DNA from 3 places in the Nitrincola sp. genome. Region 2 is predicted to be linked to each of the others. Evidence: predicted binding sites of a transcription regulator. Region 2 holds the regulator's gene; each other region holds the start of a gene.

Region 1 (4,254 bases), on a different contig from region 2:
ATCAGCCATCGTCAACGCTTCTTCCTGATCATGGGTGACCATAACGGTTGTTACACCCAGCGCCTGCTGCAATGACTTGATCTGTTGACGCAGGTGCAAACGCACCCGTGCATCCAATGCTGACAGCGGCTCGTCCAGCAGCAATAACCCAGGCTCAGTCGCCAACGCGCGCGCCAGCGCTACACGCTGCTGTTGCCCTCCGGATAACTGCGCCGGATATTTGGCATCCGAGCCCTCCAGACCAATCAGTGTCAGTAGCTCCTGCACCCGCTCGCGGATGCGTGTTTTACAGTAACCCTGACTTTTCAGACCGTAGGCAATATTGTCAGCAATAGTTAGATTGGGGAACAGGGCGTAGGACTGGAACACTATGCCAAAATCACGCTTTTGTGGCGGTAGTGTGGAAATCTCTTTATCCATTTGAAAAATTCGCCCACTGCTTTGCATCTCCAGTCCGGCGATAGCACGCAACAAGGTGGTCTTACCGCACCCGGATGGACCCAGAAAGCAAACAAACTCACCCTCAAAGATCTCCAGGTCTATGGTCTTAAGTGCGGTGAACTCACCAAACTGTTTGGTTAGGGCCTCAATTTTCAGACACACTTGTGGTGAGCTATGATGGCTGCCAGCCAAGGTGGAAGTTTGCGGCACAAACGCCGTTATGGATGATTTCTGCAATGCATGCATAGGGATAACTCCAATTAAAAAGCAGGTGGAGCATCCATGCTCTCACCTGCCGTGTTCAGTCCTACTGATACTTAACGCGCTTCACTCTTACCATCGTAACGACGCTGCCATTCCTGCAGAATGCGGTCACGGTTCACGGCCGAGAAGCTAAAATCGTTATTGATCATGCGATCGACAATATCGGCTGGATAGTTTTCAATTGGCTGGGCAACCCCTGGCATGGCTACCACGGCATAGCCTTCGTTATACAACTCATTGGCTTCACGACTGATAGCCCAGTCCATCAGGGTTTTGGCGGCTTCCAGATTCTGAGTACCCTTAACGATCGCAGCAGCTTCCATATCCCAGCCTAAACCTTCAGACGGAAACACTACTTCAACCGGCGCACCTTGAGATTTCAGGCGGGCGGCACGGAAAGCAAAGGACACACCCACAACCGCTTCACCCGAACCAGCCAGGTTGCAAGGCGCTGAACCTGAATGGGTGTAACGGCTGATGTTATTGTGCAGACCATCCATGAATTCCCAGGCTTTTTCTTCACCCCAGAGTTGGATCCAGCTAGACACATCCAGGTAACCGGTTCCAGACGAGTTAGGATTTGGCATCACCACATGGCCCTGATATTCCGGACGGGTCAGATCTTCCCAACTGGTTGGCATAGGCACACCCAGCTTTTCACCTTCGACCGTGTTGTAGCAAATTGCGGCTACCCAGGCATCCATTCCGACCCAGGCCGGTGGATTATTGGCATCAACGAATTTTGGATCCAGATTTTCAACACCGGCTGGCGCGTATGGCTGCAGCATCTCTTCTTTATCCAGCATCAGCAGACTGGTTGCCGCCAATCCCCAGATCACATCGGCACGAGGATTCTCTTTTTCGGCAAGCAGACGGGCAGTCATAACACCGGTGGAGTCTCTCACCCAACGAATGCTGATCTCAGGATGGGCCTGATTAAAGCGTTCGGCATATTTCTGTAGGTCATCAGACTCAACAGCGGTATAAACAGTCAACTCTGTCGCTGAAACCGCTTGTACTGCCATGACAGAACCCAGGGCAAGTGCAACAGCTGTTTTTTTCAGGGAGTGAAACGGTGCGTTTTTCATGATGTCTCCTGAGTATAGATTGGTATAGACCAGATACTAGGAGTAAAATGTTTCAATTTAATGACATTTTATTGAAATTTTCTGGTCATAAGTGCCTTAATAGATCTGCTCTACTGCAAGGACAGCGAATAACCACACACAAGCAATGATAATTATTTGTGTTTACACAGTAACATAATTTTAATAATATCGTTCATTCAACGACATACTAGTAAATGCTTTAGCTTATAAAAACTAAAACTCCCTGAATTCAGATAATAACCGCAACACTCATGTGATGGGCCAGGTCGGAGAGAGGCCAGCTACCGAAATGTGGTAGCCTTATTTTTCGACCAAAAAAAATGAGATCTACACATGAGTTATCGGCAGCTGACCGAGGGACAACGATACCAGATTTCTTTGCTGCTCTCACAGGATTTTTCGCAGCGAGAGATTGCAAGAAAGCTAAACATTGCACCTTCGACCGTCAATCGAGAGTTGCGACGTAACAAAAATGAAGCAGGTCACTATGACCCCGATAGAGCTCAACAGCGCTCATTATTTCGCCGTTTAAAGCCAAAAGCTAAGCGAATATGTGAGAACACAAGGAATGCCGTTGAGTTCATGCTCGAACTTGACTGGAGTCCTGAGCAGATATCGGCTATTTGCACCAGGATTGGTTACACCGTCAGTCACGAGTGGATCTATAACTATGTACTGGCTGATTTTAATGAGGGTGGCACCTTGTTCACCCACCTGAGACATCGGTTGAAACGTTATAAAAAGCGGCTTCACAAGCAGCGGGGCCGTATCCTGGGTAGGCGCTCAATACACGATAGGCCTGGGATTATTGATGATCGAGGCCGCTATGGAGACTGGGAAATAGACACGGTCATTGGCAAACAAGGAACGGGGGCTATCGTAACTATTTTAGAGCGAAAAAGCCGCTTTTATTTAGTTAGGAAAGTGACTAGTAAACGTGCCGATGCGGTGGCTGAAGCAACGATAGATATGCTACAGCCTTTCAAAGCTTTGGTTCACAGCATTACCGCCGACAACGGCTTAGAATTCGCTGACCATGAACGCATTGCTCGTGAACTGGAAACTGATGTTTACTTTGCAGACCCCTATGCGTCTTATCAGCGTGGCGCAAACGAAAATGCAAATGGGCTCTTGCGTCAATACATACCCAAGGGCACGGATTTGCGGACAGTAACCCAAGCCTTGATTGCAAAGGCTCAAGTAAGGCTGAACCTGCGTCCCAGGAAAATACTGGGTTTCATTCAACCAGACGTAATTTTTAAAGAGCAATTGCGACAGAATATAAGCGGGTGTTGCAGTTAATAGTTGAATTCAGGCTTTATTACCAGCCTCAGGTTTGTGCCCGTTCACAGAAAATACTCGCTGTCGAAGCACTGATACGCTGGCACCACCCTAAACAAGGGCTAGTACCTCCCCTGCGCTTTATTCCTGTTGCAGAAGAAAGTGGTCTGATTGAAACGATTGGTGCCTGGGTGCTTGAAGAAGCTTGCCGTCAATTAGCGCTTTGGCATGATGAAGGCATCATCAACATTCGCATCGCGGTCAATCTCTCATCGCATCAATTACGCTCAGCCCGCTTAGTCACTCAAGTCGCAGCTTGTATGCAGCGCTATGCTATAAAATCTGGTGAGCTGGAGCTTGAAATTACCGAATCTGTTGCCATGGATAATCCAGAGCATTGTATTAGTCAACTGATGGATTTGCGTCACCTGGGAGTCAGCTTGGCAATTGATGACTTTGGCACCGGATACTCGTCTCTGGCCTATCTCAAACGTCTGCCAATTGATACCCTTAAGTTGGATCGCAGCTTTGTACGCGATATCGAAACTGATCCTAACGATGCCGCGATTAGTGAAGCAACTATTTCTATGGCACATGCACTAGGTTTGAAGGTCGTGGCAGAGGGTGTGGAGACTCAGGGGCAAGCCTACTTCCTAGCCAGCATTCATGACTGCGATCTGCTGCAGGGCTACCTCTTTGGCAAGCCGGAACCTGCCAGTGTAATCGTTGAGCGTCTAAGATAGCACCGCTGTTTGAGTTAGCCTTTATACCCTTTGCCTACGACAAACACTTCTCGTGAGCGAGAGCGTGACGCTTCTGGCTTGCGGATCACTACGCTGGCAAAATGATCACGCAGCGATTTGATATAATCATCATAGCCTTCACCATGAAACACCTTGGCAACAAAATTACCGTTGGGTTTCAATACCTGGCAAGCCATATCCAACGCCAGCTCAACCAAATACATGGAGGCGGCCTGATCTGCAGCCGACACACCACTGATATTAGGCGCCATATCTGAAATCACTACATCCACTGGATCACCATTAACAGCGGCCATGATCTGATCAAAAACAGCCTGCTCAGTAAAATCACCTTGAATAAATTCAACATCGGCCATAGCGTCCATGGGTAGAATATCGGAAGCAATCACCTTGCC
Region 2 (4,254 bases):
CCGTGTGGCCAAACAGGACATACGTGTCGATACAGAATACCGTTCCGCCATGCGCTCCCTGGTGACCTACATGATGGAAGACCCTCGTTCTATTTCTGTTGTACTGAATATCATGTGGGTATTACGCAGCCTGGAGCGGATCGGAGATCATGCGCGTAATCTGTCTGAGCACCTGATCTATCAGGTCAGTGGTTCCGATGTCCGCCACCAGACGCTAAAAAGCATTAAACAAGCACTGCGTGATGACTCCCCGGATGATGAGCTGGACTTGAATCCGAACAGCGAGTAAACCCTAAACACCCTCTTAATCAGGCAGTACACATATTCAGGGGCGCAGATTAAAATGCTACACTCTGCGCTCACTGATGATGCGGACTGACCTGACTTGAATCGATCCATGGCAAGGGACACACGGTACAACCAGACCCACTGGCAATCAATCCGACGACGCCCGGCCATACCCATGCACTGGCGCCCTTGGCTCTGTGAGCGAGGTTCACTGACTCACCAACTGCGCCTGGCCAGCCACAACCAACTGGACGTTGAACTGCTCAAGTTAACCTGGGCACAGCCAACCCGTTCGGAAGCCAGATTGTTGGGAATTCCGCAGCGACAGATGGCATTGATTCGTGAAGTACACCTTAGCGGAGCTGGTACTCCCTGGGTATTTGCCCGCTCAGTAATCCCCTCGAGAACACTCAGAGGCCCTGATCGACGCCTGCTGTTACTCGGCAATCGCTCTCTTGGCAGCCTGTTGTTCAAAGATCCAGCGATTCGCCGAGGCCCGCTGCAAGTCTGCCGGTTACAGCATCAGCAGCATCACTGCTGGGCGCGACGCTCAGTGTTCCAGCTAAGCCATGGCCCCTTACTGGTCAGTGAAGTATTTTTGCCTGCCATGGCGGACATTTCTTATCCTTCATTAAAAGCTGACGATCATGTTTGACTTACTACTCAACAAAGCAGCCGTATATATACGGCTGATGCGCCTGAACCGCCCCATTGGCACCCTGCTGCTGCTCTGGCCAACACTCTGGGCTCTGTGGATCGCCAGCGAAGGTGTTCCCACCCCTAAGCTGCTGATTATATTTCTGTTGGGTGTATTACTAACCCGCTCAGCAGGCTGTGTCATCAATGATTTCGCTGATCGCCATATTGACGGACATGTTAAGCGCACAGCTACCCGGCCTTTGGCAACGGGAGCCGCCACCGCGTGCGAAGCGATAATATTATTTGTAGCATTAATGCTGCTGGCGTTCGCACTGGTGCTGTTTACCAATACGCTAACACTGATGATGTCGTTTATTGGCATAGCGCTGGCTTTCTGCTATCCCTTCATGAAACGCTATACCCATTACCCGCAGCTGGTATTGGGTGCGGCTTTTGGCTGGGCCATCCCGATGGCCTTCACAGCCGTGACCGACAGCCTGCCCTGGATTGCTTGGCTGCTTTACCTGACTAAAATTATTTGGACCGTGGCATACGACACCCAATATGCCATGGTGGACCGGGATGACGACCTGCGTATTGGCGTCAAGTCAACGGCGGTGCGCTTTGGTCAGGCTGACCGTCTGATTATTGGATTGATGCAACTGACCGTTGTTGGGCTACTGATTTGGATAGGATTAATGCAGCAATTTTCCGGCTGGTACTTCACTGGCGTTGCCATTGCAGCCGGTTGCTTTATCTATCAACAATGGCTGACCCTGCACCGCGCTCGCGATGGCTGCTTCAAAGCCTTTCTGAATAACCACCTGGCCGAGCTGGCCGTTCTGGTGGGGATCGTGTTGCACTATGCCGCCTGAGATCGGGGGGAATTTTACATTTGTTTCAGTCTGTCATATTACTGTAACAGAAAAGACTTGTAATACGTTCACCACTAAAACAGCTATGGAGTGATTTCATGTCAGTTGCCAAGCGTGTGCTGATCGTAGATGACGAAGCCCCCATCCGCGAAATGATTGCCGTTGCCCTGGAAATGGCGGGTTATGAATGCATTGAAGCGGAGAATGCTCAACAAGCACATGCAGCCGTTCTGGATCAAATGCCCGATATGGTATTGCTTGACTGGATGATGCCAGGTACCAATGGTATTGATTTTGCGCGTCGTTTACGCCGTGATGAAACTACCGCCAATGTACCTATTATTATGCTGACGGCCAAAGCTGAAGAAGACAATAAGGTGCAGGGGCTGGAAGCCGGTGTAGATGACTACATCACCAAACCTTTTTCTCCACGTGAACTTGTTGCTCGGCTGAAAACTGTATTGCGCCGGACCACACCCAAGGGCATTGAAGAGCCGGTCACGGTCGATGAGCTGACATTAGATCCCATATCACACCGGGTGACCTCCGTAGAACAGTCTGTTGATCTTGGCCCCACTGAGTTTCGTCTGCTGCAGTTTTTCATGACCCACCCTGATCGAGCCTATTCCCGCAGTCAGTTGCTCGATATGGTCTGGGGCGGTAATGTGTATGTTGAAGAGCGCACTGTCGATGTGCATATCAGACGTTTGCGCAAGGCCCTGGGTAACCGCCATGATTATCTTATTCAAACGGTGCGTGGTACAGGCTACCGTTTCTCTGTTCAAGGCGGATAAACACGGATATTCATAACTGAAAAATGAAATCGCCCTTTCGCATCATCTACAGTCTACTGCTGATACTGCTGTTTGCAGCCGTTACGGGCGTGATGCTGGGCCAGTTTTTTCCTGTACTGACACTGGTGCTACTGGTTTGGAGCTTTTACCAGGCGTGGCTTCTGGTACGCACCCTTCGCTGGATTATGAACAAAGACATAGAGCCCCCAGACTTACCCGGTAGTTGGGGTGACTTGCTCTACACAATTTATCGCAAACAAAAAAGCAGCCGCGACCGGGAACAAAAGCTGACGGCGGTCATTCACCGTTACCAACAATCATCGGCCGCACTAGAAGATTGCGTCGTTATTATCGATACCAAGGACCGGCTTGAGTGGTGGAATACAGCAGCCGAAACCCTTCTCGGATTACAGCCACGAGTCGACAAAGGAAAATCCATCCTCAACCTGTTGCGTGACCCCCGTTTTATCCGTTACTACAAGAAACGCAATTACCACGACCCACTCGAACTCAACTCCCCGATCAACGAACAGATCACACTGCAGTACCACATCACCCTGTTTGGCCAGGGTGATCGGCTACTGGTAGCACGGGATATCTCACGCTTGAAAAAACTGGAACAAACCCGCCAGAGTTTTGTATCCAATGCCTCTCATGAGCTACGCACACCGCTGACAGTGATTCGTGGCTACCTGGAAACCTTCCTCGACCAGCCCCTGCCCAGCCCCATACTGCGTGGCATGAAGCAGATGGAACAACAAACACAACGTATGGAAGGCCTGGTCCGAGACATGCTGATGCTATCGCGCCTGGAGTCCACCGAACACCTCACCGAAGACATGCCGGTGGATATCCAGTTAATGCTGAAAGAGATCAAACGTGATGCCCTGGTTCTCAGCGGTGACAAACAACATCGAATCAGCATTGAAGTTGACCCGAATTATGACCTGCTAGGCCAGGACAATGAATTGCACAGCGCTTTCTCCAATCTGGTGTTCAACGCCGTACGCTATACCCCAGCAGGCAGTGAAATCCGCATCGTCTGGCATACGGATGCCCAGGGTGGCTATCTGAGTGTATATGACAATGGCCCAGGCATTGAAGCCTTCCACATTCCACGCCTGACCGAACGCTTTTATCGGGTGGACGAAGGGCGCGCCAGTGAGAGTGGTGGCACTGGGCTAGGATTGTCGATTGTAAAGTACGTAATGGTTCGCCATGGTGGCCAGCTTAAAATCCGCAGCACCCTGGGTAAAGGCAGCTGCTTTAGCTGCCAGTTTCCAGCCGATATGCTCATCGCACTGGAAAAACTGGCGACAGCAACCGATAATGCCTGATCGATTCAGGCCAGTTCGGCCAAGAGTTTTGTAAGTGGAGTAAGCCATGCACGTAATCCAGATCCATGCCCATGAACCCGATAACCTGCGCTTCGAAACTATCGATATGCCACAACCGGGACCCGGCGAAGTACTGATCCGTAATCAAGCTGCAGGCGTTAACCCCATCGACTGGAAAACCTGCTCCGGCGGTGGTGCTTCTGGTTTTATTGAATCCTTTCCTTTTATTCCTGGCTGGGAGTTCAGCGGTGTCGTCGAAGCACTCGGCGAGGGTGTCAGTGATTATAAACCGGGGGATGCTGTACTCGGGTTAGTTCGCTT
Region 3 (4,254 bases), on a different contig from region 2:
CGCCTTAATGCTGTATTTTTTAGTTTCGAGCTCGTATCTTTGCTGCTGAATATCAGCATTGTAACCCAGGTCGTCCAGTGCCTGATGGACTGACATGATCAAGCGATACGGGTCATAACTGAGTGGCCAGAACACCACATAATCATAAAAAAAGCGTTGTTTGCTGAGTTGGTAGGCCTGCTCGACACTGGCTTTATTACAGAGTGTCACCGTATGGAACGGCGTCGCTCTTTGTTTATGGCAAACCTCTATCAAGGTCTTGCGTAAATGAATAGTACTGTCCAACGACTGGTAGGCCAGTAGTATCACATCAGCCTCACTGCGCAGAAACATCTGTGCTATGGCAACAGCTTGATAGTGAACACAGCGTTGTACAGTTGTGAATTCAGTCTCCAGCTGTTCAATCACTGTGTCAGCAATAACCTCACTATCAGACGCTACGAATATAATGGATCGACTACTCATGGCGTCGACTTCTCTGAGCCGTTGGTAGACAGCAGGCTGACAGGACAAACCTCATCCATTCATTGATCATGCCAATTCTCACTTTTAACACCTGTTAAAAATCAGCTTAGCAGTCCACAGGGATTTAATACATCAGAGAAAAACAAACCCACGCAGAGGTGGGTTTGTGTGGGTTGCTGGATTTTGGCTTGTAGATCAGGCGCCGATCACACCACCATCTTCACGGCTAATCACTATGGTTGCGGAACGTGGGTAAGCAGCACCATCGTGCGGCCAGTGACTGACCAACTGACCGGCGGCAAAGTCTTCCGGTGAGGTGGTCGCACCTGGGTGCTGTACGTTGACGAACATGGTTTTCTGATCTGGGGTAGTGACCACGCCAGTGATCTCCTGACCAATTGGCCCCACCAGGAAGCGGCGGATCACATTATTCTCAGGATCAGCAGCCAGCATCTGGTTATTACCAAACTGTTCCCAAGGACCGGTGTTGACGATGCTTTCACTCATATCTGTCTGAATCCATAGACGCGAGTCAGCATCAAACCATAGGCCATCCGGGCTGTTGAACATGCTGCCACCATCCAGTGGCTGTCCTGCAAGTTCCGAGTCAGACTCAGGTCCGGCCAATACAAACAGATTCCATTCAAACTGAATGGCACTGACCTGATCATTCTGCTCGCGCCAGCGCACGATCTGTCCCCAGTTGTTTTCAACACGCGGATTAGCCGCATCCGTTTCTGTACGGCGACTGTTATTGGTCAGGGTAAAATAGACTTCACCTGTTTTCCGATCAACCGCGCCCCATTCCGGACGGTCCATTTTGGTTGCACCCAGAGTATCCGCTGCAAATCGAGTGTTCACCAGCACATCAGCTTGAGAGTTGAAGCCATTTTCCGGCGTCAAAGGCCCCATACCGAACACCAGTGGTAACCAGTCACCTGAACCATCTTCATTGAAACGCGCCACATACAGGGTACCGTTGTCCAGCAAATGACCACCCGCTGTTGCCTTGTGATAAGGCTGTGCACTGACATATTTGTAAATATATTCAAAACGGGCATCATCACCTGAGTAACAGACGATCGGCTGACCTTCAACAGCAGGCTGAAAAACTATCCCCTCATGTGCGAAGCGGCCTAACTGCGTGCGTTTGACCGGTGTGGCTTCCGGATTGAATGGATCGATTTCGACCACCCAGCCGAATCCATTGACTTCATTACGATAGTCTTCGGTGGCTGATGCGCCCGTCGGGGTGACATTATAACGAATGAACTCATCGGCACCGGTATCGGCCAGCTCCCAGCCATAGCGACCTGAACCTTCTTTAGCCACACCATAACGACTTTGTTCACGTGGCTGTTCAGCATGGTTAATAAAATAACCGGCCCAGTTCTCTTCAGCTGCCAAGTAGGTGTTCCAGGGCGTCACGCCGTGGGCACAGTTGTTCAGTGTACCGCGAGTGCGCGTACCTTCGGGACTAAAACGGGTTTTAACAAAATCAGTACCCCGTACTGGTCCACTGATCTCCATTTCGGTCAGACCGTGGATACGGCGATTGCGGACATCCGCTTCCATGGCCCACTGCCCATCGGCCTGCTTTTTCATGCGCACGACACTGACACCATGGCCATGGATTTCCTTGAGAACTTCATCTGCATCACGCTGACCATCGGCTTTTACCGGAACAGCTGAGCGAGACAGGGCCTGGCCTTTAGCCGAGGCATGCATAAAGCGAGGCTCAACATATTCATGGTTCATCACCAGCAACCCATCCTCTGAGCTACCCTGATAAGGATCCTGTCCTTCAATCGGGAAGAAGTGCATACCATCATGATGGCTGCCCATCTGATGAGCCTGATCCAGGCCGGAGTTCGTCATGGGGTCAAAGGCAGGCAGATTACCCGAGATAGGTTGACCCCAAGGTAGTATGACCTGATGCTTATAGCCCTTGGGTAAGCTGACACCATCCGTGGCAGCGACAGAAATCGCTTCAAAACCGATCAAAGGCGTATGACGACTGCTAGTCCCGGCTGAAGCCAGTGCAGAATAGCTGCTGGTAGCAAAAAAGCCCATCATGGCCGTACCAATACTGCCTTTCATCATGGAGCGACGTGATAGACGTTTTTCAAATATCTGTTGGAATGAAGGGTTATCGGAATGATTACTGAGAGGCTCATCACCCTCATGGTTATCAATCATGCCTTGTGGGGGTTGCTGGATTGTCATGAAAATTCTCCGTGATTTATTGACAGTTCAGCAACTCTAAAGCGCTAGTGTTTCAGTATTTTAACCATCCGGTGACGCCTTCATTACAGTTTTAATAACCCGCTACAGCCTCACTTCAACTGTAACACTGGCCATCCGCGTGCTTTGGCAACCACAGCCAAGTGCTCGTTAGGATTAACCACAACCGGCGTATCGGCTACATCCAACAGCGGTATATCATTGTGTGAATCCGAGTAGAAGGCTACCGGCCAATCACTCAACTCCATCTGTTCAGCGTAGCGGCGACAATGGTGTACCTTGCCCTCTTGATAGCTCATAGGTAACAGGGCGCGACCAGTAAAGCAGTTATCCTGCAGCTCAGGGTCTATGCCGATGACGCCATCAAAACCCAGCGCTTGCGCCACAGGTTCCACCAGAAATATTTCACTGGCAGAAATCATCAGCAAATGATGTCCAGCGGTACGCAACTGACTAATCAGACTCAGGCCATCCTCGTACAAGCGCTGCAGTAACTGCTCCCGAACGAAAGTTTCTGCAATTTTGGCAACCTCCGCATAGTGACGTGCTTTCAAGGGTGCCAGATTAAGCGCCAAATAGGCCTCCATATCCAAATTTCCGGTGGCATAGGTGTCCATCAGCACGCGATGCTTGGCTTGAAAGCTATCAATATCATTAATCCAACCCAGGCGTGCCATCTCACCAGCCCAAAGCTCAGAGCTGTCGCCCGCCAGTAGAGTGTGATCAAGATCAAAAACAACCAAATGGGGTACGTTCATTAGTATTTCTCAATTCAGTGCAACCAGAACCAGTCCGGTCATCATTAGTGCCAGGGACAGCCAGCGAAAACCAGACAGGGTTTCTTTAAGCCAAAACACGCCGAGCAAAGCCCCCAGCGGAATAGAGGCCTGCCGCAAAGCCACCAGATAACTGACATCTTCGGTATAGGCCATGGCAATCAATACCAATCCGTAGGTACTGAGCACCATCAGACCGGCAAGCACCCAAATACGGGTCGGCCCTTGCAACAATAGTCGAGCAGCAGCACGCTCACGTGGCATCAGCGCCACAACCGGAAACATCCACAGCACGGCCATCCAGGCCTGTAACACCATGAACTGCAAACCGGCCAATGTGGCACTCAAGCCGTCAGCCAACATCAAATCGATGGCGGCCTTATCAATCAGTGAGTAACCCACCGTTCCTACCGCCGCCATCAGCATAAACCCCAGTGCTGGCGTCAGATACAGAGACCAACTGAAAGCACTGGGACGTACTAAGGGCAACATAAAACCAGCCAGTGCGATCAGTAGCATTCCGCCGACATCTCGCAGGCTAAGTGACAGCTGTTGCCAGATGATAAAGCTGACACAGGGCACCAGCAGCACAGGCAAAGCCCGCGCCAGCGGATAGAGCACACTGATCTCACCGCGCGCATAAGCCCAGGCTAATCCGGCCATATACACCGCCTGAAAACCACCGGAGAGCAGCAGCAACCACCAGAAATCAGCGCCCAGTCCAATCCAGCCATGGCCAACCAATAATAAGGGTGCAAACAGTACCGCG

The links. Region 2 encodes PhoB, which activates phosphate uptake and scavenging genes when phosphate is short. Its sites were predicted from a motif close to TGTCATANNNNTGTCANA; they were not measured.
Region 1: a site for PhoB is predicted at 1,842-1,859, ahead of ACN0R1_RS00210 (putative 2-aminoethylphosphonate ABC transporter substrate-binding protein). Genes of this name have one in related genera too.
Region 3: a site for PhoB is predicted at 2,762-2,779, ahead of ACN0R1_RS00175 (PhoX family protein). Genes of this name have one in related genera too.

What each region holds. Positions count from the first base shown of each region.
Region 1 covers NZ_JBLXDN010000001.1:46,292-50,545, forward strand. The annotation lists gene ACN0R1_RS00205 (putative 2-aminoethylphosphonate ABC transporter ATP-binding protein) at 1-687, opposite strand, end outside; gene ACN0R1_RS00210 (putative 2-aminoethylphosphonate ABC transporter substrate-binding protein) at 759-1,793, opposite strand; gene ACN0R1_RS00215 (IS30 family transposase) at 2,148-3,116, shown strand; gene ACN0R1_RS00220 (putative bifunctional diguanylate cyclase/phosphodiesterase) at 3,104-3,838, shown strand; gene rlmE (23S rRNA (uridine(2552)-2'-O)-methyltransferase RlmE) at 3,853-4,254, opposite strand, start outside.
Region 2 covers NZ_JBLXDN010000031.1:33,065-37,318, forward strand. The annotation lists gene phoU (phosphate signaling complex protein PhoU) at 1-289, shown strand, start outside; gene ACN0R1_RS16920 (chorismate--pyruvate lyase family protein) at 398-943, shown strand; gene ubiA (4-hydroxybenzoate octaprenyltransferase) at 936-1,802, shown strand; gene phoB (phosphate regulon transcriptional regulator PhoB) at 1,901-2,596, shown strand; gene phoR (phosphate regulon sensor histidine kinase PhoR) at 2,620-3,933, shown strand; gene ACN0R1_RS16940 (NADP-dependent oxidoreductase) at 3,980-4,254, shown strand, end outside.
Region 3 covers NZ_JBLXDN010000001.1:37,737-41,990, forward strand. The annotation lists gene ACN0R1_RS00170 (response regulator) at 1-465, opposite strand, end outside; gene ACN0R1_RS00175 (PhoX family protein) at 661-2,691, opposite strand; gene ACN0R1_RS00180 (HAD family hydrolase) at 2,802-3,467, opposite strand; gene ACN0R1_RS00185 (drug/metabolite transporter) at 3,477-4,254, opposite strand, start outside.